One region of the Streptomyces chlorus genome, then DNA from elsewhere that is predicted to be linked to it. Evidence: riboswitches for the same ligand, from Rfam matches in the RefSeq annotation. Region 1 holds a riboswitch; each other region holds the start of a gene.
The links. Region 1 has a riboswitch for cyclic di-AMP ahead of ACFPZI_RS07685 (M23 family metallopeptidase). Riboswitches for the same ligand answer to the same signal wherever they lie in the genome.

Region 1 (4,221 bases):
CTGGCTGGACCGGGTCGCGCCCGGCCCGTGGCGCAACCTCGTCTTCTCGTTCGCCTGGGGCGCCGGCGCCGCCGCGCTCATGGCGATCGTCACCAACAGCTTCGCCACCCAGTGGATAGCGACGGAGACCGCCGACCCGTCCCGCGCGGATACGCTCGGCGCGACCGTGATAGCCCCGGTCGTGGAGGAGTCCGCGAAGGCCGCCGCCGTCCTGCTGGTCTTCCTGTTCCGCAGACGCGACTTCACCACCCTCCTCGACGGCGTGGTGATAGCCGGGGTCACCGCCACCGGTTTCGCCTTCACCGAGAACATCCTCTACCTCGGCACCGCCTTCGGCACCGACCAGCTCACCGGCGGCAGCGGCGTCTCCTCCGTCACCGCGGCGACGTTCTTCGTCCGCGTCGTCATGTCGCCGTTCGCGCACCCGCTCTTCACGGTCCTCACCGGCATCGGCTTCGGGACGGCCGCGCTCGCCACCGGGCGGCGGCGCCCGGTGCGCTTCCTGCTCCCGCTCGGCGGCCTGCTGCTCGCGATGGGCATGCACGCGCTGTGGAACGTCTCCTCGACCCTCGGCGAGTACGGCTTCTTCGCCGTGTACGCGGCGTTCATGCTGCCGTCGTTCGGCCTGTTGACCTGGCTGGTGGTGCGGACCCGGCAGCGCGAGCTGCGGACCGTACGGGAGGAGCTGCCCGCGTACGTCAGGGCCGGCTGGCTGTCCCCGGCCCAGCCCTACGCGCTCGGCTCGATGCGGGCTCGGCGCGTCGCCCGGCGGTACGCGCGCCGGCACGGCGGCCGGGCCGCGGCCCGCGCGGTGGCGCAGTACGGGGCGTACGCGACGTCGCTGGCGTTCCTGCGGCACCGGGGGCGCCGCGGCCGCGCGGGTACAGACTTCACCGCACGGGAGCACGAGCTGCTACGGGAGCTGTGGCAGCGCCGCGACACGGCCCGCCCGGCTCTGGAACACGCGGCCCGAGTCACCGCACCGCCCGCCCCGTCCTGGCCGCTGTACGGCGCGTACGGCTTACCCGGCGCGTACGGGGGGTACGGAGCGTACGGGCCGTACGGCGCCATGAACCCCCCGCACTCCGTGCACCCCGGGTACCCGGCGTCCGGGCCGAACCCGTACGCGTACCCGTACCGCCCCTGAAACGCCGGACCGGCAGCCCTGACGTCGGGGGGTCGTCGTCAGGACTGCCGGGGCTGTGGCTGCGAGGGCGTGAAGACCGGCCGGGGCCGGGGTCTCAGACGGTGAGGCCCTTCGACTGCATCCAGGCCATCGGGTCGATGCCCCCGGCGGAACCGGCCGTGTGCACCTCCAGGTGGAGGTGGGCGCCGGTGGAGTTGCCGGTGGAGCCGACGCGGCCGATCACGTCGCCGGTGTTGACCTGCTGGCCGACGCTGACGCTGATGGAGGACTGGTGGGCGTACCAGATCTCGGTGCCGTCGTCGAGGGTCAGCACGGTCTTGTAGCCGTAGGAACCGTCCCAGCCGGCGGAGGTGATCGTGCCGGTGTGGACCGCCTTGATCAGCGTGCCCGTGGGGGCGGCGAAGTCCAGGCCGGTGTGCTGGCCGGAGGACCAGTAGGCGCCGGCCTGACCGAAGGTCGAGGAGATGGTGTACGAGGAGGTCGGCAGTGCGTACTGCTTGGCCAGTTCGGCCAGACGCTCGGCCTCGGCCTTCTGCCTGGCCTCCTCCTCCGCCTTCTCCTTCGCGGCGGCGGCCTTCTCCTTCGCGGCGGCGACCTTCTCCTCCGCCTCCTTCTTCGCGGCGGCGGCCTGGTCCTTGGCCTCCTTCTCCACCTGGGCGGCGGCCTCGGCGGCGGCCTTGTCCTCGGCCTGGCTCTGCTGCTGCTCGACCTGAGCCATGATCCGGGCGCGCAGCACCTCGCCGGCGCCGGAGGTGCTGCCCTGCTCGGCCTCGTCGGCGACCGTGCCGATGCTGCTGAGCGGGGTGGCGGAACCCTGGGGGGTTTCCTCGTCGGAGATGAGGGAACCGACAGAGGGAAGGTCCGGCATCGAGATCGAGACCGGCGGCTTGCCGGTCTGGGCGCTGGCCATACCGCCACCGGCGACGGCGGCTATGACACCGACGCCCAGGACGGTGGAGCTGCGGGCGAGGCCGCCGCCGCGCTGCTTGCCGACGCGGTGCCGACCGCGTACGGGGAGCAGGGACTCCGCGGTGGGGTTCCACTCCTCGAAGGGGCCCTCGTCGGTGCGGATGCTGTCGTAGCCGAAGGTCTCGCTGTCGCGCTGGCTCGGCATGAAGGGGGCCTCAGGGGCAGGACGGTTCGACGCCACGTGGGGCGCACTCCTTTCCTTCCTTATCGCCTACCGGGTTAGCTGACGGGTTCGGAGCAGGAAGGTCTCCTACGCGCGTATACCGTCCGTGTCTCCACGGGGCATTCACGCGATTCACCCCAAGGTGTTGGTTCCCCGGTTCCCTTGCGGGATTCGGCGCGTGCGCACGGAGCCGACTCGTGTGACGGCTGGGACGACCGCGCTGCGTTATCGAACGTTAATAGACGGAGGGGTCGTATTCCAAGCCGTTCCTCTTGATCGTTAACGATTTCCATACGGACTTAAGCACCACGACCGCCCCAAAACGGGTGAGTTGACTTCCCCTCATCCGTCACACCTTATCTGACGGTGCATCAGTTGTTATGCGCAGCGAGGCGCTGCGATCACCCGGCGTGACATCGGCGCGGAAGGGCCCGGAGAACGCGCCCTCGGAACCTCCACCGGAGGACGGGAACGGAAGACGGAAACGGAAGACGGAAACGGGAGACAGGAACAGGAACGGCCGAGGGCCGGAACCCTTTCGGATTCCGGCCCTCGGCCTTCAGTAGCGGGGACAGGATTTGAACCTGCGACCTCTGGGTTATGAGCCCAGCGAGCTACCGAGCTGCTCCACCCCGCGTCGTTGTGTAACCAGCATACGGCATCCGCGGGGCACTTCGCACACCCATGACCGCCGCCCCTCCGTCACCGGCCGGTCAGATGGCTGTTCGGTGCCTCGGCGGCCTCCTTGTGCTCCGGCAGGACGACGACCAGGGCCCCCTCCGCGGCCAGCACTCCGCTGCCGTCGGCGCCCGCCACGAAGGTGTCCGGCTCCCGCCACGCGGTGACCACCCGCCGTACCCCCGCGTCCAGGATCAGCCGGGCGCAGGGCGCCGGACGGGAGGCGCGGCGGGCGCAGGGTTCCAGGCTGGAGTACACGGTGGCGGTCGCGAGCCGCGGGTCCACGGGGTCGATCTTGGCGAGGGCGGCCTCCTCGGCGTGCACCACCGGGTCGCCGCCCTCGCGGGAGTGGCCGCGCGCCAGCTCGGTGCCGTCGGCCGCCACGACCACCGCGCCCACGCTGAACGCCGTCCGAGAGGGCGGGCACCGGTCCGCCAGTTCGCAGGCGAGGGCCAGCCAGTGGTGGTCGGCGGCGACGGGGAGCGGGCCGGCGCCGGGGGCGGTGGGCTCGTAGCGCATGAGGACGACGTCGCCGATGGGACGGGTCTCCAGCAGCCGCAGCCGGCCGCCCTGGTAGGTGCCGGGGCCGAAGAGGCGGGCGGCGCCCGGGTCGCCGACGAAGAGCGGGGCGAGGACCAGCTGGAGCTCGTCGGCGAGGCCCTGGGTGAGGAGCTGGGTGTGGATCAGGCCGCCGCCCTCGACCATGAGCCGCCGGACGCCGTACGCGTCGTACAGGTGCGTCAGGAGCCGCCGCCAGTCGAGGTCGGCGCCGAGCGGCACGATGTCGGCGGCGAGACCGTGGGCGCGGGCGCGTTCGGCGCCCTTGTCGGTCGTGTAGAGGGCCTTCGCGCCGCCGGTGTGCCAGAACCGCGCCGCCGGGTCCAGGTCGCCCGAGCCGCTGACGGTGACCTTCAGCGGGTATGCGGGGCGGCCCGAGGCGACCCGGACGGCACGCCGCTCGGGCGCGTTGACCAGCAGCCGGGGGTTGTCGGCACGGATCGTGCCGGCGCCGACCAGGATCGCGTCGACCGACGCCCGTACCTCGTCGACCCGGTCGAAGTCCTCCGGGCCGGACAGCAGCAGCCGCTCGGGGCCGGTGTCGTCGAGATACCCGTCGAGCGAGACGGCGGCGGACAGCAGGACGTACGGGTGGGGCATCGACGGCGCTCCTGACAGGGACGGCTGGGCTGGGCTGGGCGAAGAGAGTCTTGCACCCGGTGTGTCCCCGCGCGGAGGGAAGCCGTACGTGTGCCACCGCCATGTG
Region 2 (4,221 bases), on a different contig from region 1:
CCGCGCAGCCTGCGCCCCATCCACGGCACCAGGTACTCGCGTGCCCAGTGGACATTGTCCCGCCGGACGTCGAGGCTGCCGCGCGGCGGCAGCGGGGGCCATGCCTGCTCCGGGTCTGCCGGGGTGTCCAGGCCGAGGGCCTGTCCCGCGCGGAGCGCCACGCGTGTGTGCCCCTCGGGCGACAGGTGCAGCCGGTCGGTGTCCCAGGCCCTGCGGTCCTGGATGCTCCTGAGGGACCAGAGGTCGAGCACCGGACAGCCGTACCGGTCGGCGACGGCCCGCACATGTCCGTTGTAAGTGGCGATCTTGCCACGCAGATGCCTGAGCAGGGGCACACCACGGGTGTCGAACCCGGTCGTCACCAGAACTGTGCCGGAGACCGCCGCGAGCGTGGCGATCGCCCGCTCGAAACGCTCGGCCACTTCGTCCGGATCGCTGCCGGGGCGCAGGATGTCGTTGCCGCCCGCACAGAACGAAACCAGTGCGGGGGCCAATTCGACGGCCCGCGGAAGCTGGTCGGCCATGATCTGGTCGAGCAGTTTTCCGCGCACCGCGAGATTTGCGTACCGGAAGTCGCCTTCGGGACGCCGGTCGGCGAGAAGTATCGCGAATCGGTCGGCCCAGCCGACGAACGCCCCGTCGGGGCCGGGGTCGCCGACGCCCTCGGTGAAGCTGTCCCCCACCGCCACGTACGACCCGATCACTGCCTTGCTGTCTTTCTTCGAATCGTCTGCCACAACCGGACATGATTCACCTTCGAATGTGACCTACGCGACCGTAGGAAGGCATTGACGGGCGGTGAGATAAGCCACTCGCAAAGCATTGGCCAATCCGGAATAGCCCTCCGGGCGGGGACGTTGACCGGCGAGCGACGTGACGCACGGAACACCCCCGGCGCTCCCAGCACTCCCTCGCTACGGGCGCACCGAAGGCCGGACCCCGGGATCGGGGTCCGGCCTTCGGTGGCGCGTCAGGCAGGTTGCCTCGGGGGTCAGCCGATGGAGACGCCCTTGCCGCGGAGGTAGGAGACCGGGTCCACGTCCGAGCCGTAGTTCGGCGTGGTGCGGATCTCGAAGTGCAGGTGCGGGCCGGTCGAGTTGCCGGTGGAGCCCGAGAGGCCGACCTGCTGGCCGCCGCTCACGGTCTGGCCGGCGGAGACGGACAGCGAGGACAGGTGGGCGTACTGGGCGTAGTGGCCGTCGTTCAGCTTGATGACGACCTGGTTGCCGTACGAGCCGGCCCAGCCGGCGGAGACGACGGTGCCCGCGCCCACGGCCTTCAGGGAGGTGCCGGTCGGAACGGCGAAGTCGACACCGGTGTGGTAGCCGCTGGACCACATGCTGCCGGCCACCTTGTAGGCGGTGCCGAAGCCGCCGCCGGGCACCGGCGAGCTGTAACCGGAGGCGGTCGCGACCTGGTTCGCGGTGGTCGAGCCGGAGGAGGACTTCGGCGCGGACTGCTCGGGGGCCGCCCCGGCCGTCGACGGCTTCGCCGCGGAGGACGGAGCGGATGAAGAGGACCTCTCGGGAGAAGAGGACTTCTTCTGTGCGCTGGTCGCGGTGGCCTTGCCGTCGACCGAGAGTTTCAGACCGGGGTGGATGAGCGACGGGTCGCCGCCCACGGCCTCGCGGTTGTCGGAGTAGAGCTGCTTCCAGCCGCCGTCGACGTTCTCGGACTCGGCGATCTTCGCCAGGTAGTCGCCGCCCTTCACGATGTACGTGCGGGCGTCGCCGTTCTTGTTGTCGTCGGCCTGCACGCCGTCAGACGTCTTACCGGCGACGGAATACGACTGGACGGCCTTTTCCGGTGCGGCCTGCGGAGTGGCGGCGTTCGCTCCGGTGGCGCCGAGAAGCGGCAGGGCGAGTACGGCGCCACCGGTTCCGGCGACGGCGATGGAACGGGTGAAACGAAAAGCGCTGGGACGGCGGTGCTTACCCTTTGCGGGCATGACGAATTCCTCTCCGGCGCCTACGAGGTGAGCTGTCGGGTGCGGACTGGAGATGCCCGGCCGCGCCGAAAGCGCGACTTAACCCCAAGCCGTTCCGGAGACCGGAACAGGCAGTCGTACCTGTGGGTCCCCCGCTCCTGCCATATACGGGTCAGAGTGTGAAGGTTCCGGACAGCGGCAGGATTAGGCGTCCGTCCGGATTGATGGCGAACGTAGGCGACCGAGAAGCAAAGGGACAAGCGCGATCTTCCGAGCGAAGGCGCTTTTTCGTGATCCATTGACCTGAAAATCGTCACCCAGAGTCGCACCGGGATTTCGGCACCCCCCGAATCCCCTTGCGAAATATCGGAATTACGTGAACATGGCGACAGCACATCGTCACCTCTATGACGATGCTCACCACCCCATTCCCATCTCCCCTTCTATCGGGGCACGTTATGGCGAAACGCCCTAAAGGGGCAGAACGCACCAATAGGGAAATATTGGATGATTCGGCCGGGTCGGTCCGGGGGCCCGGCACGGGTCCGTCCGCGCCGGGGACTCCACACCGGCGGCTCCACCGGGACAGCCCCGTCTCCACTCCGACGGCCCCGTCGCCAACTCATTGCCCCTGCCGGGCATGTCGTATCGTCGGGTGACACCCGCCGACGCCGACGCGCCGGCGGCGCAGAGTGGGAGAGGGGCCCCCGTGACGCAGCAGATCCCGTCGACCGAACCCGAGCTCACCGGAGTGCGCAATTTCCGTGATGTGGGCGGCCTGCCGACCGTCGACGGCCGCCGAGTGCGACACGGGGTGCTGTTCCGCAGCGGCCATCTCGCACACGCCACCGAGGAGGACGCCGCCTTCCTGTCCTCCCTGGGACTGCACACCGTCTTCGACTTCCGCAACGCAGCCGACCACAAGCTGGACGGGCGGGACATCGAACTGCCCGGCGTGCGCAATGTGAATCTGCCGCTGAGCGACCCGGCCGACGGCGCCACGTTCTGGAGGATGGTCCGCGACGGGGACCTGGACCAGCTCCGCTCGATCCTCGCCGGCGACAAGGGGGCGGAGCGGATGATCGCCTCGTACCGCATGACGGTGAGGCAACGCACCGCCGAGCACTCCCGGGTGCTGATCTCGCTCGCCGAGGAGTGTGTGCCCGCGCTGATGCACTGCGCGGCGGGCAAGGACCGCGCGGGCCTGTCGGTGGCGGTGACGCTGCTCGCGCTGGGCGTGGAACGGGACGCGATCTTCGACGACTATCTGAAGTCCAGCGCCGCGCACCGCCGCTACAAGGTGCGCCGCAGCGGCACCTCCGCCTCGGCCTACTCCCCCGAGGTCATGGAGCTGCTCGACCCTCTGTTCGACGCCCGCGCCGAGTATCTGTCGGCCGCGCTGGAGACGATCGAGGAGACCTGGGGCGGCGTGGACCCCTACCTCGAGCAGGCGCTCGGGCTCACCCCCGAGAACCGGGAGCGGCTGCGCGAGCGCATGCTGGACTGAGCGATCCCCCGGTCGAGCAGGTGCTCGACCGGGGGATCACGGGATCGCTCGGCTCCTGCTGTGTTCGACCGGGGGCTACTGCTTCGCGCCCAGCTCGAACAGCAGATAGATGAAGCCCGCGAAGAGGTGCCCCACCACCACGTAGACGAACAGCCTCACCCACAGGGCGCGGGGAAACTTCTCCTCCATGTCTTTCATGACACATCTCCTTGGGTGGGGCCCAGGCACAGGGCGGCCGTGGGACTCTGCAGCAGGGTATGGACGAACAGCAGCTCGACCCCGTCGGGGTCCTCGGCGGCGATACGGTGCGGGGTCAGCGAGTCGAAGTGCGCGCTGTCGCCCGGGGCGAGGCGGTGCAGGGCGTCCCCGAGGCGCAGCCGCAGCCGCCCCTTGAGGATGTACAGCCACTCCTCGCCCGGGTGGACCCGCACGATGTCGCCCTGGGCCCCATACGGGACCTGGACCCGCAGGGCCTGCATCCCGCGCCCGGGGGAACCGGCCTGCCAATACGTCCAGCCGCCCGCGGAGGTCGGCTCCATGTCGCCGACGCGCGTCACCGCCTCACGGGCGGCGGTCGTCTCACCGAGCAGTTCGGAAACCGTCGTACCGTAGATGCGGGCGAGGGAGAGCAGCATCGGCAGCGAGGGCTGGCGCTGTCCGGTCTCCAGCCGGGAGAGATGGGCGGGCGACAGTCCCGCGTCGCGGGCGGCGGCCTCCAGTGTCAGGGAGGCCCGGCGCCGGAGGGCGCGCAGCTGCGGGGCGACCGCGGGAAGCGCGGCGGCCGGTT
Region 3 (4,221 bases), on a different contig from region 1:
GGTCAGCACGTCCACGACCGTGTCGTCCGCGCCGGACATCATGGCGCCGAACCGGCAGGCGACGGCGACCAGCGAGCCGGTCTTGCCGCCGAGGACGTCCAGGTAGTGGTCGACCGGGTCCCGGCCGTCCTGCGGCCCCGCGGTCTCCAGGATCTGACCGGTGACCAGCCGCTCGAACGCCTCGGCCTGCACCCGTACGGCCTCCGGTCCGAGATCGGCCAGGATGTGCGACGCGCGCGCGAACAGGAAGTCGCCGGTGAGGACCGCGACGGAGTTGCCCCAGCGGGTGTTGGCGCTGGGCACCCCGCGCCGTACGGCGGCGTCGTCCATCACGTCGTCGTGGTACAGCGTGGCCAGGTGGGTCAGCTCCACGACCACGGCTGACGGCACGACGCCGGGAGTGTAGGGGTCGCCGAACTGGGCGGCGAGCATCACGAGCAGGGGCCGGAACCGCTTGCCACCGGCCCGCACCAGGTGCTGGGCGGCCTCGGTGATGAAGGGGACCTCACTCTTCGTGGCCTCGAGCAGCCCTTCTTCGACAGCCGTCATTCCGGCCTGGACATCGGCCTCCAGAGCCTGGTCCCGCACGCTCAGCCCGAACGGCCCGACGACGGTCACGAGGGGTCTCCTGTCTGCTGGTGTCCACTGGCTCTTAGACGTCTTGCAAAGTTTGTCGATAGGTCGCTGACATCACTCGAGTCAGCGTATCCGGTCATGTTTCGATCACCGCCAGCACCCACATTCCCCAGACTCACCTGCGCACGCGTGCACCGCGTCTCACGGCACCCTCCTATATCGGATCACAATCCGATCGTTTCTGATCAGTTGGCAATAAAGAATATTCCTCGCCTTTCAGGCACGACAGCCCACCCTCGGGACGCACCCGAACCACGATCCGACCCCAGCCCAGACCGCCGTCCGGGCCGCCGTCCGGGCCGCGCCCCGAACCGCATCCCGAACCGGGATCCGGCACGCGATCCGGCACGCAGACCATCCTGCCTGCCCAGGCGACCGATTTGCCGTAATTGCCAAGTAAATCCCCTCTGGTGGCAAATATGCCCACGCGATACGGCCAGTGAAGTACGTCACGCGCACCCCGGCACGCCCACCCCTCGCACACACCGGCGATTCCCCTTGCCCCGAGAGCGAGTTGACCCTTGGCAACCGCAAAGGGGCAAGCGCCCCAAACACCCCAATGCAAGATCAAGCAGCATGATCTGTGACGGTCGCACTTGTTCCCGACAAGTGCACTCGCATACGTTCCCGGCCTGTCGGGCGGACGCCGAATCCTGCCACCGCCCGCGCCACCCATCAATGAACTCACTCACGCACGGCAGGAGCGGGGGACCCAGGTAAGCCGCCGGACCGGTTCGCACCCGGAACGGCTCGGGGTGAAGCCATGCCCGCAGGGGCACGGCCGGGCACTCTCCCGCCCGAACCCGACAGCTCACCTCGCAGGCGTAGGAGAGGAACACAGACATGCCCGCATCCGGTCCGCCCCGCCGCTTCGGCCGCTCCCGCCTCGTCCGCTCCTTCGCCGTCGCCGGCGTCGCGGCGGTCGCCCTCCCGCTGTTCGGCGCCACCGCCGCCTCCGCCGCGCCCGCCGCTGCCGCGACGTCCGCCCCCGCCGCCGGCACCGTGACCGCGTACCCGGACAACCTCGACGGCTGGATCCGCGAGTCGCTGTCCGTCATGGCGCAGCACGGCATCCCCGGCAGCTACGACTCCATCCACCGCAACATCCTGCGCGAGTCGTCCGGCAACCCGCAGGCCATCAACCTGTGGGACTCCAACGCCGTGGCCGGCACCCCGTCGAAGGGCCTGCTCCAGGTCATCGACCCGACCTTCCAGGCGTACCACGTGCCCGGCACGGCCTTCGACCCGTTCGACCCGGTCGCGAACATCGCGGCGGCCTGCAACTACGCGGCGGACCGCTACGGCTCCATCGACAACGTCTTCGGCGCCTACTGAGACACCCGGGCCCATCGGGACGCCGGGACACCGGCGGCACCGCGGCCTACCGGGACACCCTCCCGGACCTGGGGCGAGGCAGCACGTGTGGGGGCACGTACGCCTCCGCTCCGCCGAACAACCGCTCGAGGACGACGGCCACGCCGTCGTCCTCGTTCGACGTGGTGACCTCGTCGGCCACCGCCGTGAGTTCGGGGTGCGCGTTGGCCATGGCGACCCCGTGGGCCGCCCAGTCGAACATCGGGATGTCGTTGGGCATGTCGCCGAAGGCGATGGTCCGCTCGGGTTCCAGCCCCAGGTGCTCGGCGGCCAGCGCGAGACCGGTCGCCTTGGTGACACCGCGCGGCTGGAGTTCCACGGTGCCCGGACCCGACATGGTGACCGTGGCCAGCGAGCCGACCGCCGAACGGGCCGTCGCCGCCAATTCGTCGTCGGTCAGGTGGGGATGGCGCAGCAGCACCTTGCTGATCGGCCGGACCCACAGATCGTCCCGCCGTTCGACCCGCACGGCGGGCAGCGTCGGGTGCGGCATCAGATAGCCCGGCTCGATCAGGGTGAGCCCGTCCACCCCGTCCTGGTCGACCGCGGCATACAGCTCCCCGACCTCGGCCTCGATCTTGCCGAGCGCGGTCTCCGCCAGTTCCCGGTCCAGGGTGACCGACCACAGCATCCGGTCCGTGCCGGCGTCGTACACCTGCGCGCCCTGTCCGCACACCGCGAGCCCGGTGGCCCCCAGGTCGTCCAGGAGCGGCCGCACTCCGGGCGCCGGGCGCCCCGTCACCACGAGATGCCGGACACCGGCCCGCGCCGCCAGCGCCAGTGCGGCGAGGGAGCGGTCGGAGAGGGTGTCGTCGCCGCGCAGCAGCGTCCCGTCCAGGTCGGTGGCGATGAGCGAGCAATCGGTGGGTGCGGCCATGATCAGAGAATACGGACACCGCGCCCGCCCGACTCACCGCGCCCGAACTCACCCCGCCCGTCCCGCTCCGCCCGGCTCACCTCACCCGGCTCGCTCCGCCCGGGGCACCACGCCCGGGGTGCCGTCCGCGGCCTCTGCACCACTTGGCAACAACATGCTCCGCTACCTACCGCCCTCGTGGTCTTGGGCGGTACCTTCACAAGTGTCCAGGGGGGACTTGATCGGGGGGTCAGGTGAGCAGTGGACGCACGCGTGTGCTGAGGCTCGAGGAGCTCGGCGAGGGAGAGCGGGAACGGTGGCGTGAGCTGCGCGCCGCGACGGAGGCACCGCGCAGCCCTTTCATGGAACCGGAGTTCGCCACCGCCGTGTCCAGGGTGCGGCCGCGGGCCCGGGTCGCGGTGCTGTACGAGGGGGCGTCCACCGAGCCGGCCGGCTTCCTGCCGTACGAGCGGGGCGCGTTGGGGCAGGGCCGGGCGATCGGGCTCGGCGTCTCGGACTGCCAGGGCGCCGTCCTGAGTCCGGGTCTCGCGCTGGAGACCGGTGAACTGCTGCACGCCTGCTCGGTGTCGAGCTTCGCCTTCGACAACCTGGAGGCGGACCAAGCCCTGTTCGTCCCGCACGCGGCCAAGGAGCACGCCACCTTCGTCATCGACGTGGAGAAGGGCTACGAGACCTACGAGTCCGTACTGCGCGCCCAGTCTCCGAAGTTCCTGAAGACCACCCTGGCCAAGGAGCGCCGGCTCGGCCGCCAGGCCGGACCTGTGCGGTTCGTGTTCGACGAACGCGACCCGGCCGCGCTCCGCGCGCTCATCGGGTGGAAGTCGGCGCAGTACCGCAGGACCGGGCGCCGCGACCGGTTCGCGCAGGAGTGGATCACCCTGCTCGTGGGCCGCCTGGCCGGGACCCGGGCTCCGGAGTGCACGGGCACGCTGTCCGTCCTGTACGCCGGGGACCGTCCCGTGGCCGCCCACTTCGGCCTGCGTTCGGCCTCGGTGCTGGCCTGCTGGTTCCCGGCGTACGAACCGGAGTTCGCGAAGTTCTCGCCGGGGCTCGTGCTGCATCTGCGGATGGCCGAGGCGGCGGCCGGCGAGGGCATCGGCCTGCTCGACATGGGCCGCGGCCCGGCCGAGTACAAGGATTCGCTGAAGACGGGCGAACGTGCCGTCTACGAAGGGGAGGCGACGCGTCCGGGCCTGGGCGCCACGCTTCAGCTGCTGCGCCGCGAGCCCGCGCGCCGCGCGCACGGCTTCGTCGTCGCCCGGCCGCGTCTCGCCTCGCTGGCGTCGCGGACGTTGAAGGGGGCGGCGCGGCTGCGCCGGCCGTGAGTGGTTCCC

Region 2: it holds a riboswitch for cyclic di-AMP, as region 1 does, so the genes downstream of both, ACFPZI_RS30575 (M23 family metallopeptidase) here and ACFPZI_RS07685 (M23 family metallopeptidase) in region 1, are expected to answer to the same signal.
Region 3: it holds a riboswitch for cyclic di-AMP, as region 1 does, so the genes downstream of both, ACFPZI_RS05265 (transglycosylase SLT domain-containing protein) here and ACFPZI_RS07685 (M23 family metallopeptidase) in region 1, are expected to answer to the same signal.

The regions. Positions count from the first base shown of each region.
Region 1 is NZ_JBHSOA010000012.1:189,169-193,389, reverse strand. It holds gene ACFPZI_RS07690 (PrsW family intramembrane metalloprotease) at 1-1,147, shown strand, start outside; gene ACFPZI_RS07685 (M23 family metallopeptidase) at 1,242-2,297, opposite strand; cyclic di-AMP (ydaO/yuaA leader) riboswitch at 2,310-2,466, opposite strand; tRNA gene ACFPZI_RS07680 (tRNA-Met) at 2,843-2,916, opposite strand; gene ACFPZI_RS07675 (dihydrofolate reductase family protein) at 2,982-4,115, opposite strand; gene ACFPZI_RS07670 (hypothetical protein) at 4,206-4,221, shown strand, end outside.
Region 2 is NZ_JBHSOA010000084.1:13,846-18,066, forward strand. It holds gene ACFPZI_RS30570 (SGNH/GDSL hydrolase family protein) at 1-704, opposite strand, end outside; gene ACFPZI_RS30575 (M23 family metallopeptidase) at 992-1,948, opposite strand; cyclic di-AMP (ydaO/yuaA leader) riboswitch at 1,951-2,115, opposite strand; gene ACFPZI_RS30580 (tyrosine-protein phosphatase) at 2,637-3,434, shown strand; gene ACFPZI_RS30585 (DUF6126 family protein) at 3,510-3,632, opposite strand; gene ACFPZI_RS30590 (helix-turn-helix domain-containing protein) at 3,629-4,221, opposite strand, start outside.
Region 3 is NZ_JBHSOA010000009.1:196,295-200,515, reverse strand. It holds gene ACFPZI_RS05270 (polyprenyl synthetase family protein) at 1-618, opposite strand, end outside; cyclic di-AMP (ydaO/yuaA leader) riboswitch at 1,312-1,476, shown strand; gene ACFPZI_RS05265 (transglycosylase SLT domain-containing protein) at 1,480-1,971, shown strand; gene ACFPZI_RS05260 (HAD family hydrolase) at 2,018-2,887, opposite strand; gene ACFPZI_RS05255 (GNAT family N-acetyltransferase) at 3,142-4,212, shown strand.